Regions from separate parts of the Arthrobacter sp. HMSC06H05 genome, predicted to be linked through region 2. Evidence: riboswitches for the same ligand, from Rfam matches in the RefSeq annotation. Region 2 holds a riboswitch; each other region holds the start of a gene.

Region 1 (3,264 bases), on a different contig from region 2:
CCTCAACTAGCACGCGTGAGTGGATTGATCTGCTGTATCAGCTTGCCGGCATCTTCTTTGCGCTTGCCCCGGTAGCGCTCGTGATCTACCTTGTTTCACGCTGGCCGGGCAATAAGCCTTGGCGTAGGTGGGGCATCGACGGTCAACGATGCGGTAGCGACGCCGCAGTGGGTTTCGCATTCTTCGTGCTCATCGGCGTAGGAACCCTCGCGGTATATGCAGCGGGCAGGGCGCTCGGTGTCACGACTGCTATCACGACCTCGGGCCTTCCGGACGCGTGGTGGAGCGTACCCGTGTTGCTGTTGGCCGCACTCAAGAACGGGCTGCTTGAAGAGATCGTGGTGCTCGCCTACCTGCATGAGCGGCTCGCAACACTGAAATGGACGCCCGCCGCGATCATCATCTTCTGCGCCGTAGTGCGTGGCTCCTACCACCTCTACCAAGGCATCGGGCCGTTCATCGGCAACGTAGCGATGGGCGTGATCTTTGGGCTCTACTACCTGCACAAACGCCGCATCATGCCGCTCATCTGGGCGCACTTCTTACTCGATGCGGTCGCGTTTGTGGGCTACCCGCTGCTCGCGGCATGGTTCGGGTACGGTAGCTAGCCCGCGCCGTCGGCCCTGTCAGCCGCCGCCGGGCCAACGCTGTTAGAGGGTTACGAGGCCCTTCGGGGTCTTCAACGTGACTGACTGCAGGCCCGGCATCCCGGAGGGGGAGGTGAAGTTGAATGTGACCTCGCCCTTGAAGTCTTCACCTGGGTGGCCGAGCCATTCGTCGATGCGTTCGCGGTTACCGGAGATCGTGAGTTCCACGATTTCACCGTGTGGCTCTTCAGCCCGGGATGGGTGCAGGTCCTCGAAGCTCTCGTCCCAGCGGAGGAAGTAGGGAAGCTGAGGGTCTGCGATGAGCCCGTTGATGCCGATCTGGCGCCACGTGAGCTCTCGCCCGTCGGGGAACTTACGCGAACCGGGGACCGCGCCGCGTTGCAGGCGCTCCTCGATAGGTGTGAGGTCCTCTACTGAGACGACCCAGCCCATCCATCCGCCACCCATCTCGCTTCGGGCGCGTACTGCCTTCCTGAACGGCTGCTGGAGAGTGGCCGGGTGGTCTAGTACCTCAACGACTTCGAGGTACTGGTGGTTGTGGAGGGGGAAGAACACGTTGCGTGTTCCGAAGCGTGGGTGCACGCCTCCTTTGACGTACCGGAGCCCGAGCTGATCGGCGATACGGTCTGCGGTGGTGATGAGGCCTTCTGGCCCGCAAGCGTAAGAAACGTGATCGAGCTTCATGGGTTAAATCTGACACTGTGTGAGCCACATCTCTACTTAGGTTTACCTAAGTTGAAGTCCGGCCTGTGGATCAAACCGGGTGTGGTGGGCGTTATGTGGTGCCAGTGGGTTGGCGTGTTGTAGGCTAATTGCCAAGGTCATGAGTGCCAGTGCAAAACCCCGGTTTGCTGGCCGGCAACCCTCCGTCCGCGGCGGGGTGCCCCGGGTGAGGACCTGGTCACACGGGAATGCCGCTGTGGCAAGCGCGGGCTCTGCCCGCCCGTATCCGGGCGGACGTTACGTCAAATCAACCGGTGTATGCGGGCAAGCCCCTCCTATGAATCAAGGGGTGCACTGTATATGTCGCAACAAAAGTTCGAAACTCGTCAGATCCACGCCGGCCAGACTCCAGACCCGACCACGGGTTCGCAAGCGTTACCGATCCACCTGACCAACGCGTATGTTTTCCCTGACACCGAGGCTGCTGCCAACCGCTTTGCGCTGAGCGAGCTGGGGCCTATCTATACGCGCTTAGGTAACCCGACCACCGAAGTCATCGAGAACCGCATGGCAAGCCTCGAAGGCGGCGTCGGTGCGCTGTTCGTCGCCTCCGGAATGGCGGCTACGAGCTATGCGATCCTCAATGTTGCGGAAGCCGGCGATCACATCGTCGCATCGCCATCCCTCTATGGCGGGACGCAGAACCTCTTCAAGCACACTCTGCCTAAGCTCGGTGTCGAGGTCACGTTCGTGGAAGATCCAGACGACCTGGATGCATGGCGCGGGGCAATCAAGCCGAACACCAAGGCCTTCTTCGGCGAGACCATCGGTAACCCGCGCCAAGACGTGTTCGACATCGAAAACATCGCCGCGATTGCACACGATGAGGCAGGCGTACCGCTCATCATTGACAACACGCTGGCAACCCCGTACTCGCTGCGCCCGATCGAATGGGGCGCCGACGTCGTGGTTCACTCCGCAACCAAGTACCTGTGCGGCCACGGAACCGCGATGGGCGGGGTCATTATTGACTCAGGAAACTTCGACTACACCCAACACCCGGAGCGTTTCCCGGGTTTCAACCAGCCGGATGAGTCCTATCACGGCATCGTTTACGGCCGCGATATGGGTGTTGGCTCGCCACTGGGTGCGAACCTCTCCTACATCCTGAAGATCCGCGTGCAGTTGTTGCGTGACACCGGCGCTGCGATCTCCCCAATGAACTCCTTCCTGATCGCCCAAGGCCTCGAAACGCTCTCTCTGCGTGTTGAGAGGCACATCGAGAACGCGCAGAAGGTCGCTCAATGGCTCGAAGCGCGCGATGACGTCTCCGCGACCATCTATGCCGGCTTGGAATCCTGCCCGTGGTATGAGCGTGGCCGCCACTACGCACCCGAAGGGGTGGGCGCGATCGTCTCCTTCGAGATCAAGGGAGCTGAAGACAACGAGGAAGCGGCCCGCGCCTTCGTGGACGCGCTCGAGCTGCACTCGCTTGTAGCCAACCTCGGTGACGTCCGCTCGCTCGTGGCGCATCCATCATCCACAACCCACTCCCAGCTGTCTCCGGAAGAGAAGCGAGCCGCCGGCGTGGGCCCAGGCACAGTACGCCTCTCAGTGGGCCTTGAACACGTGGATGACATCATCGCCGACCTGCAGAAGGGTTTCGACGCCTTCCACGCCGCCCGCGCCTAACTAGCGCCGGGACATTGGCATGTGGCAACGGAAGCGATAGAAACTCACGAAGCGAAAGCAGCGTTATGACGTTGGATGTACGAGAACACTCACAACACAACGCTCCCGAGAGCGATGTGAAGATCCTCCCGCTGGGCCCGCTGGATCTAGAGACAGGCGGGCACCTTCCCCAAACCCATATCGCGTACGAGGTTTTCGGCGAGCTCAACGCTGAGCGCAGTAATGCGGTCCTCGTTTTGCACGCGCTGACCGGCGACACCCACGCAGCCGACGGAACGCCGGCTAAAGATGCGCCGGCTAA
Region 2 (3,264 bases):
CGATCCCGCCCGCAATCAGCTGTTCTTTACTTAGCTGCTGATGCGTTGTGGATGCCGGATGCAACACGAGGGTCTTCGCGTCACCAATGTTGGCTAGGTGGCTTGCCAGCTGCAGGTTCGCGATGAACTCAGCCCCGACGTCGCGCCCACCCTTGACACCAAAGCTGAACACGGAGCCCACGCCCTTCGGCAAGAGCTGCTTGCCGCGCTCGTGGTAGGCGTGGTCTTCCAGGCCGGCGTAGGAGACCCACTCGATGCGGTCATCGTTAGCCAGCCAACGCGCGACCTCGCGGGCGTTGGCGATGTGCGCATCCATGCGCTGCGGCAGGGTTTCGATGCCGATAAGCAACTGCCACGCGGACTGAGGGGCGAGCGATGCGCCGATGTCACGCAACTGTTCGTTGCGCAGCTTGGTGAGGAAACCGTATTCACCGAAGTTGCCCCACCACGACAAGTCACCGTAGGAAGGCACCGGCTCCGTCATGGATGGGAAGTTGCCGTTGCCCCAGTTGAAACGGCCTGATTCAACGACGACGCCGCCCAGGGTGGTTCCGTGGCCGCCCAGGAACTTGGTCGCCGAGTGGATCACGATGTCCGCGCCGTGTTCCAGCGGACGGAAAATATATGGCGGGGTCAGGGTTGAGTCCACAACCAGTGGGATCCCGTGTTCGTGGGCGAGAGCGCCGAGACCTTCGATGTCGGTGATCACACCGGACGGGTTGGCGACCACCTCGGTGTAGAGGACCTTGGTGTTCGGTTGGATCGCGGCCGCGAAGTCCTCGACCTCGGTTGAGTCGATGAACGTGGTCTCCACGCCGAATCGGCGCAGCGTGACATCCAGCTGCGTCACGGTCCCGCCATAGAGCTTCGAGGAAGCGACCACGTGATCGCCCGCCTGGCATAGCGCGGCGAACGTGATGAACTCAGCGGCCATACCCGAAGACGTCGCGACCGCGCCGATACCGCCCTCAAGGGACGCGACGCGTTCCTCGAACGCCGCAACCGTAGGGTTAGCGATACGCGAATACACGTTCCCGTACTTCTGCAGCGCGAACAGCGTTGCCGCATCGTCCGCGTTTTCAAACACGAAAGACGTCGTGTTGTACAGCGGGACGGCACGCGAACCGTGCTCCGAATCAGGGGTGGCACCCGCATGCAGGGCGCGGGTACGGAAACCGAATTGACGGTCGGCAGAAGACATGGAACTCCTTCAACTCCATCGATCCCGGCATGAGCACCATTCGCTGCAGCGGTGGTGCTGCGTCGATGGTTGCTGCGGCGTCACAGGGCCAGGTCCCTCGACCGCTCTAGATGGTCAGCCACCATTATGCGCACTCGACTCGAGCCAGGGCAAACGCATGTGACGTACTAAGGCGCGCCGTGGGCCGGCGGTGGCGGTGTGAGAGACAGAGGAAAGCGGGCTGTGTCGATGCACGACGCGAGCCCTAAGCTGGGGGATATGAGCACCAGCCCTCACCACGTCCCGTCTCTCGCTTTGGTCCGCCACGGGCAAACAGACTGGAATAAAGAACGCCGCTTCCAAGGAAGCGCGGACGTCCCCCTCAACGCGACCGGCATCGAACAAGCCCGCGCCGCGGCGGAAACCCTGGCGGCTGACGCGACATCACGATGGGGTAGCCCGTGGGACGTCATCCTCACCTCCCCGCAACTCAGGGCGCGCGAAACCGCGGAGATCATCGCTGAACACCTCGGACTTGAGGCGCCGCGCGTCGTCGCTGGGCTCAAAGAACGCTCCTACGGCCCCTACGAAGGCCGTGCCTACGGCGACCTCGACAAAGAAACCTTCACCTACCTCTTCCCGGCACACCTCCCCAACGTCGAAGAGGTCGAAGCCCGCGGTAAAGAGCTCGGGATCCTCGAAGGCGTCGAAAGCTCCAAAGACGCCGGCCGCCGTAGCGCTACAGCGCTCGCCGAAGCGCTCCAGCGCAACCCAGGCCAACGCGTCATCGCCGTATCCCACGGCTCGACCACCCGCTGCCTGCTCAACACCCTGGACGAGTGGAACATCAGCAATCCGGGGTTGCGCAACTGCGACATCCGCTACCTCACCCCAGCCCAAGAAGCGCACCTGCACCACATCCGCAGCGCACTTCCCTAACCCTGCGCTGCATCACAGCCACCCACTACACTGACTGTGACGCCGTTCACGGACACCAGCTAAGCCAAGGACACCCATGATGAGCACCGCCAGTACATCAGCGAGAAACACGTCAACACCGGGGCAACAGCTTCCGGCGGTACATCCGGCGGCGCAAGAACCGATCCCGGCGGAACTCAACGGGCACATCGTCCGGTTGCGCCGTTATTTGCACGCGAATCCCGAGCTGGACCGGCACCTACCCACCACTCAGGCGGCGGTGCTGGACGCCCTCGAGGGAATCGAGGGGATCGAGCTGCACACCGGGAAGGCGCAGTCCTCTGTGACCGCTGTTCTGCGTGGTGCTGCTCCGCTTCCTGAAGGTACGCGCCGCCCCGTAGTCCTGTTGCGTGGAGACATGGACGCGCTACCGGTCACCGAAGAAACCGGGCTTGAATATTCGCCCACCGAAACCGGGAAGATGCATGCGTGCGGCCACGACATGCACACCGCGGGCCTGGTGGGCACGCTGCTGTATCTCGCACAGCGCCGCGATGAACTTACCGCCGATGTTGTAGGCATGTTCCAGCCTGCCGAAGAAACCGCTGGCGGCGCGAAAATCATGATCGAAGAAGGCCTACTGGAAGCCGCAGGCCAGCCGGTCGACGAAGCGTACGCGATCCACGTGTACGCCGACCGCTATCCGCACGCGACGTTCGTCTCCAAACCGGGAACCATACAGTCCGGATGTGATGACCTCGTCATCACCGTCCACGGCCAAGGCGGCCACGGATCCGCCCCGCACCAAGCCGCGGACCCGGTGCCAGTCGCGGCAGAGATCGTGCTCGGCCTACAGACCATGGTGACCCGCCAGTTCGACCCGTTCGACCCCGTCGTGGTGACTGTCGGCTCGATCAAGGCGGGCTCTGCGCCGAACATCATCCCGTCCACCGCAACCATCCAGGTCACGCTGCGTTCCTTCAGCCCGGCGTCACGTGAAAAGCTCGTGCCGGCCGTGCAGCGCGTCGCCAAAGGCATCGCGGAAGCACACGGGATGAGTGCAAGCTACAGGGTCGAATGTGACTTCCCTGTAACCGTGAACTCGGCCGAACACGTGGACTACGTGGCCGACACCGTGCGGGACCTGTTCGGGGATACCGCCTACC
Region 3 (3,264 bases), on a different contig from region 2:
GGTGTCCTTGAGCGCGGTCTCGATCGCCTTAGCGATTTCTACCTTGATCGCGTCATATTCGCGGCGGTCATCGCTGTCTACGTCTTCGACTTCATCCTGGTTGGTGACCTTGGATCCGTCAGCGGCTACCTCGAGCTCGTGACTCTTATTGCCCTTGACAACATCTACGCTCCAGCCGCTCTTATCGTCATCCCAGTCGAGGTCAACGGCCTTGCCGCCAACTTCCTTTTCAGCGGTCTCGATCGCCTTGAGAGCGTTCTGTTGGCTACCACCCTTGGTTGGGGCTTGCGCGTTGTTGTCTGCAGAGTCCTTACCATCAGCGTCATCGGCGTCAGTGTTCTGCGCCTGCTGAGTCTCAGTCTGCTGAGTTTGGGTCTGCTGGGCGTCCTGGGTGGGTTCGGAGGTTTTGTCCTCCGTTGGAGCACCGCAAGCGGCAAGAACCAGCGCGAGGGTTGCTACGGACGTGAGGGCTACATGTTTCTTCTCCATGGCCTCAATATACGCAGATCGGGACTCAGATAGCACTGCTTTTTTTGCTCAGCTCTAAGCCAACCTAGATTAACTGCCCGCGTTTGTCCTATGATCAGCGCCTTCCAAACAGCAGGCTTTAGGCGGTTACGAGTGCGCGGTCTGGAAGCTGCGCAAGGTCGCGGAACGTCTTGCCGTGCAGCACGATCGGCTCTCCGTGTTCCTCGCCGTGAGATACAGCGTGGACCTTCAACAGCACGATGGTGTGGTCGCCTGCCGGGACCGTGTCATAGATCGAGGTCTCAAGCCACAGGGCGGCGCGGTCCAGGAACAAAGCACCGGAGTCAGCTAACGTGACGTCGAGGCCGCTGAAACGCTTGGATGCGTCGCGGGAGGCGAGCTGATAGCAGACCTCGCGGTGTTCATCGGCCAGAATCGAGACGCCGAGCCGATAGCCGTGCTTGAGGCGCTGCCATGTGCGGGATTCGTTGCGAACTGAGAAGGATACGAGCGCTGGCTCATATGAGATGCCGACCGCAAAGCTCGAGGAGACCATGCCTTCGTGGTGGCCTCCCACGCGGGAGCAGAGAGCTGCCACGCCTACAGGGAAACGGTCGAATGCCGAACGCAGGGTTGCCTGGTCGATGGTGTGGGTCAGGGACATAGCGATTCATCCTTCGCAAGTATCGGCCGTCCACAATGGCCGGCGCAGCTTGCCGCCGGCATTCCCGACGGCCGAATCGTCACCTGGGGCACCCCACCTACGCGAGAGGGTTGCCGACGGATTAGCCAGGGCCTAAAAATCCGTACTCATGATTCGTGTGTTAAACGATAAACAGTTCAGCGCACGCCGTGCAACTGAATGTGTCATGTAGTTCATTTAATGAGACGAACGCCGCACCCTTTCTCGGGTGCGGCGTTCGTTCACGCCCCTCGCGGGGCGCGTCTCAGACTGTTTCACACGTGAGCTGACACGCGGTTCACATTATGGTTCCGCGCGCTGAGTGCTTGAGTGTTACTTGCCCTTTGGTGCTGCAACAACGTGCAGCGTGGTGTTCGCGAGAACGTCTTCGTGCAGGCGGACGGTGGCTTTGTAGTGGCCAGTGGTCTTGACCTGCTGTGCGATCTCGATGGTGCGCTTGTCGACCTTGCCCAGGCCGGCAGCCTCGATTGCTGCTGCAACGTCGGCCTGCTTGACGGTACCGAACAGGCGGCCGGTGTCACCAGCTTTAACCTCGATGCGGATCTCAGCGTCCTTGAGGCCGTCTGCGATCTTCTGTGCTTCTTCGAGGTTCGCGATGCGGTGGGCCTCGCGAGCAGCCTTGATGGACTCGATGTCCTTCTCGCCACCCTTGGTCCAGGTGATCGCGTAGCCGCGTGGCAGCAGGTAGTTGCGTGCGTAGCCGTCGCGTACTTCGACGATGTCGCCCGCAGCACCCAGGCCGGTTACCTCATGCGTGAGAATAAGCTTTGCCATGTTTCTTCTCTCCTCCTTCTTGCTTAGCCGCGGCCAGCGCCGGAGTATGGAAGCAGGGCAACTTCGCGCGCATTCTTGATCGCCTGAGCGATCTTGCGCTGCTCCTGCACGGTAACGCCAGTTACACGACGAGCGCGGATCTTGCCGCGGTCGGAGATGAACTTGCGAAGAAGGGCGACATCTTTGTAGTCAATGTAGTCGATGTCGGCGGCCTTGAGCGGGTTGGCCTTAGGCTTAGGCTTGCGAATTTCAGGCTTAGCCATCGTGGAGCTCCTTAGTTTGTTTTGGAGCCCGCAGTGTCAGCTGCGGGATGGGTATTGGTTTGAAAACGATTTAGAACGGTGGTGCGGACTGGCCGGGGTTTGCGCCCCAGTCGCTTGAGCCGCCAGAGTTACCCCACGGGTCGTTAGCTGGAGATTGCTGAGGCGCACCCCAGTCTCCGCCGCCGCCCTGGTTCTGCTGGCCGCCGAAGCCTCCGCCTTGGTTGCCGCCACCAAAGCCGCCGCCGGTGTTTCCACCGAAGCCGCCCTGGTTGCCGCCGAAACCGCCTTGGTTACCCCCGCCGCCTCGCTGGTTGCGGGTGACTTGTGCGGTTGCGTAGCGCAGGGCTGGGCCGACTTCGTCGACGTCCAGTTCCCATGCGGTACGGCGGTTGCCGTTCTGATCGTCATAGCTGCGGGCACGGAGACGACCCTGGGCGATGACGCGCATGCCCTTGGTCAGTGATTCCGCCACGTTTTCGGCGTGTTCGCGCCATACGCTGCAGCGCATGAAGAGGGCTTCGCCGTCTTTGAACTCGTTGGCCTGACGGTCGAAGATCCGCGGCGTAGAAGCGACCGTGAAGTTCGCTACCGCGGCACCGGAGGGCGTGAAACGCAGTTCCGGATCAGCGGTGAGGTTACCCACCACAGTGATGATGGTTTCTCCAGCCATGATTCCCCTTAGCGTGAAGCGTTGAAACGTGGTTGTGCCCGCTGAGGACGCGCTTACTTGATGCGCTGGTCCTCTGGGCGGATGATCTTGGTGCGCATGATGGACTCGTTGAGGCCCAAAACACGGTCAAGTTCGGATGCGGTCTGTGGCTCAGCGGTGAAGTTAACCACTGCGTAGATGGCCTCAGCCTTCTTGTTGATTTCGTAGGCCATGCGGCGACGGCCCCAGATGTCGATGTTCTCGACGGTTCCGCCGTCCTTGGTGACGACCTCGAGGAACTTGTTGAGCGTCGGTTCAACGGTGCGCTCGTCGACCTCGGGGTCAACCAGCAGCATCAGTTCGTAGTTACGCAAGTGAACCCACCTCCTTTGGACATAAAGCGGGCA
Region 4 (3,264 bases), on a different contig from region 2:
CCCGCATCGGCGTCCTTGAGCACCGAACCCGGAGCGAAACTGCCCTCGAACAGCTTGTACATGACGTCCATGTACTCGTCCGCGCGGTCATAACGCTCATCGTGGGGCAGTTGCCGCTCCAAACCGAGGTTGCGGGCCGCGGAATCCTGATACGACGTCACAATGTTCCAGCCAACCCGGCCACCCGTGAGGTGATCCAGGCTCGCGAACCGGCGCGCCAAGAGGAACGGGTCCTCATACGTGCACGACGCCGTCAACCCGAAACCGAGCCTACGGGTGACCGCAGCCATCGCAGACACCGCAGCGAAAGGATCCAGCAACGGAACTTGAACGCCGCGCTCATGCGAGACCGCGTCGCTGCCGCCGTACACGTCATAGGTCCCCAGCACATCGGCCAGGAAGAGGGCCGTGAAACCGCCTTTGTCCAAGGTTTGCGCCAGGCCGGTCCAGTAGCTCAACTGGTCAAAATCCGCTGCCCGGGATTCCGGATGCCGCCACAAACCAGGGGACTGATGCACCGGCGTGGCCATCTCAAACGCGTTAAGAAGCACGGCGCACCTCACCGATCGCGTTGAGACCCTCCGGGACGGTGCCGTTGACCAGGTAGTCGCCGATGATCCGCTCACGGAACACAATCGGGTTATGCGTCGCGACCGTCTGCGCATTGCGCCAGTGCCGGTCCAGGTTCTTCTCCCGCGACGTGTTCGATGCGCCACCCGTGAGGAACAGGTCAGAGCAAATACTGGTCACGATGCCGGGCACAGTCACGTGCGCGCGCTCAACAGCAAGCTCCGCCTCAGTCAGCAAGCGCTGCGCTGTGTCAGTAGCGGCGCCGGTGCCAGCGTCAGTGTTGCCAGTAGCGGCGGCGCCAGTATCGGCGTCACCGTTGCCATCGCCGGTGCCAGCGTCCTCGCCTTCGAGCGAAAGCACGCCCTCGGCGGCTTCGAGCCGCCGCGCAGCCTCAACCACCGCCGACTCCACTACGAAAGCCTGCGCCGAAAGCCGGCCCACAACCCCCAGAATCTGCGGGTCCTCAGAGTGCGGAACACCCAATCCGGTATTGAAGGAGCGGGTCCGCCGGCGCACGCCAGCCGCCGCATCGTTCACAACGTTGCGAGCAATACCGGCCAGCACGGCGAGCAAAACAATCTGGAACAGCGGCGCCTCAAACTGCGCCTCGGCACTGCCGGGAACGCGGTTTAGAATGTGCTCGGGCGCAACTTTCACATCGGTGAAACGCGTGGTTCCCGTACCGGTGAGGCTCTGACCGAAACCGTTCCAGTCATCCTCAAGCTCAACGCCCGGAGCCCGCGTGGAAACGACAGCGAACTGTCGACCCTCGGTCGGTGTTCCATCCGCATCAAGCAGCGTGGCCGAAACCCGGGTATGTGTCGCGTACGCGGTGCCAGTGCAGTAATACTTAGCGCCGTTGAGCACCCCAGTGCCGTCCGCCTGCACAGCCAACGTGGTGTTGAGCGTATTCAACGCATTCCCGCCGATCTCCGTGGATGCGTTACCCACAACATCGCCCGCCAAAACCTTCGCATACCAATACTGGCGGGTCTGCTCATCCTGGTACCGCAGCGTCTCCACGAAACCCGCGTGGGAACGGTATTGATGCGCGATGTTCGGGTCAGCCGCCGCCAGATCGATCAGCAGCTGCACCCAGTCGGTGAAGCTCACGCCCGGGCCGCCGTACTCGGTAGGCACGCGAAGCACGGTGAATCCGGCGCAGTTGAGCTCGGCGATCTCAACGAACGGCAGAACACGATGCGCCTCCCGCTCAGAAGCCCCACTCGCGATGCGGTCAAAGATCGGGCCGAAATGCTCACGCAACTCTGCCAGGCTTGGCGTGTGGCCGGCCTCCCACGGGGTGACCGGCGCGTCCTGCGTGGTGACGTAACGTAGCCCTTCGGCGAAGCTCAAGTCAGCCGAGGAAACAGCGGTGCTGGCTTCCGCATCGGCGGCTGCTGCAGGGTGGACAGGGGTGTGCGTGGACAACGATGACACAGTTATTCCTTTCCATCGTTCCTGGCGGGAGCACCGTGCATAAACCGGTTGCTGCGACTTCAACGAGCCAGGTCTCTCAGTCGCTCTGGATGGGTTACAAGCACCATTTTTATACGTGCCGGCAGGGCACTGTCAACAGCCCGACGGGCGGCGCGCGTCACAAAACGTCAACAAGAAACGCCCCTGCGTGCCTGCTTAGATGCAGGCCCGCGGGGGGCGTTTCGTAAGGCTTTAGCGGGGCTCAGCAAGCAGAGGTCAGAAGGCGACTTTCTCCAGCAGCCGGCTCAGCTCGTGCCGCTCGTCGGAGCTGAGCGCGGCGAGCACCACGTCGTCGGAGGCCATGGTCAGCGCGCGTGCCCTCCGGTAGGCATCCTGCCCCTGCGGTGTGGCGATGACGATCCGGGAGCGACGATCGCGCGGATCCACCTGGCGCTCGACCCATCCCCGCTTCTCCAGGAAGTCCACCAGGTTCACTATCTGGCTCGGGTCCAGGCTCAGGAAGTCGCCGAGTTCGCGCTGGGACGGGTTCACGTCCGCGGCGGCCAGGGCCAGCACGGAGTACTGGCGGACCTTCAATCCCATCTCCTCCTGCAGGACGCGGTTGGCGTGGCTGTGGCCGATGCTGCGCAGCCGGGCCGCCAGGAACTGGACCTGGCCGGCGAGCTCTGACGACGTGAACTCCGCCATGCGCTCGGCCGCAAGCGCTGTGGAGGGGGCGGGGAAGCGCTGGGCGGCCTCGGCCGGGTTCACTGCGGCTCCGGAGGTGTCCTGGGTGGTCGTCATGTGCCTGTTTCCTTGGTCCGTGTAGTTGAGGACGTGATCCGGCTGATCTTGCCCATATAGAGGCTTGTCCCTTGCAGAGGATCGTACTCGAAATGCAAGCCTCGAAAAATAATTGACAATTTCAATTATATGTACTGTCATGGTTCTTGTGTGGTGAACGCCACACCTGGACCATCCGAGAGTATCCGCCGCGAGGCGGCACGCAGGCTCTCTGAACAGAACCGACATCTAGAACGTCACCACCGAAGGAGAACCCCATGTCCCTCGACGGCAAGGTAGCCATCGTCACCGGCTCGGGCGCAGGCCTGGGCCTCGCCTACGCCCAGGAGCTCGCCCGCCAGGGAGCCTCCGTGGTCATCAACGACGTCAACCAGGAGACCGCGGACGCCGCTGTCGCCTCCATCACCGAAGCCGGCGGCAAGGCCGTCGCCGCAGTGGTCCCTGTCGGCACCAGCGAGGCCGCCGACCAGC

Evidence for each region. Region 2 has a riboswitch for S-adenosylmethionine ahead of HMPREF3160_RS02305 (O-acetylhomoserine aminocarboxypropyltransferase/cysteine synthase family protein). Riboswitches for the same ligand answer to the same signal wherever they lie in the genome.
Region 1: it holds a riboswitch for S-adenosylmethionine, as region 2 does, so the genes downstream of both, HMPREF3160_RS07210 (O-acetylhomoserine aminocarboxypropyltransferase/cysteine synthase family protein) here and HMPREF3160_RS02305 (O-acetylhomoserine aminocarboxypropyltransferase/cysteine synthase family protein) in region 2, are expected to answer to the same signal.
Region 3: it holds a riboswitch for S-adenosylmethionine, as region 2 does, so the genes downstream of both, HMPREF3160_RS05445 (flavin reductase family protein) here and HMPREF3160_RS02305 (O-acetylhomoserine aminocarboxypropyltransferase/cysteine synthase family protein) in region 2, are expected to answer to the same signal.
Region 4: it holds a riboswitch for S-adenosylmethionine, as region 2 does, so the genes downstream of both, HMPREF3160_RS09850 (acyl-CoA dehydrogenase family protein) here and HMPREF3160_RS02305 (O-acetylhomoserine aminocarboxypropyltransferase/cysteine synthase family protein) in region 2, are expected to answer to the same signal.

What each region holds. Positions count from the first base shown of each region.
Region 1 is NZ_KV788989.1:22,669-25,932, forward strand. It holds gene HMPREF3160_RS07200 (CPBP family intramembrane glutamic endopeptidase) at 1-608, shown strand, start outside; gene HMPREF3160_RS07205 (VOC family protein) at 651-1,292, opposite strand; SAM riboswitch class IV at 1,428-1,543, shown strand; gene HMPREF3160_RS07210 (O-acetylhomoserine aminocarboxypropyltransferase/cysteine synthase family protein) at 1,632-2,963, shown strand; gene HMPREF3160_RS07215 (homoserine O-acetyltransferase MetX) at 3,029-3,264, shown strand, end outside.
Region 2 is NZ_KV788974.1:121,500-124,763, reverse strand. It holds gene HMPREF3160_RS02305 (O-acetylhomoserine aminocarboxypropyltransferase/cysteine synthase family protein) at 1-1,201, opposite strand, end outside; SAM riboswitch class I at 1,214-1,318, opposite strand; gene HMPREF3160_RS02300 (histidine phosphatase family protein) at 1,430-2,119, shown strand; gene HMPREF3160_RS02295 (M20 metallopeptidase family protein) at 2,196-3,264, shown strand, end outside.
Region 3 is NZ_KV788983.1:83,286-86,549, forward strand. It holds gene HMPREF3160_RS05440 (PepSY domain-containing protein) at 1-489, opposite strand, end outside; gene HMPREF3160_RS05445 (flavin reductase family protein) at 608-1,132, opposite strand; SAM riboswitch class IV at 1,173-1,286, opposite strand; gene rplI (50S ribosomal protein L9) at 1,484-1,945, opposite strand; gene rpsR (30S ribosomal protein S18) at 1,969-2,208, opposite strand; gene HMPREF3160_RS05460 (single-stranded DNA-binding protein) at 2,279-2,878, opposite strand; gene rpsF (30S ribosomal protein S6) at 2,932-3,231, opposite strand.
Region 4 is NZ_KV788983.1:3,571-6,834, reverse strand. It holds gene HMPREF3160_RS05115 (LLM class flavin-dependent oxidoreductase) at 1-551, opposite strand, end outside; gene HMPREF3160_RS09850 (acyl-CoA dehydrogenase family protein) at 541-2,010, opposite strand; SAM riboswitch class I at 2,020-2,106, opposite strand; gene HMPREF3160_RS05105 (MarR family winged helix-turn-helix transcriptional regulator) at 2,266-2,793, opposite strand; gene HMPREF3160_RS05100 (SDR family NAD(P)-dependent oxidoreductase) at 3,051-3,264, shown strand, end outside.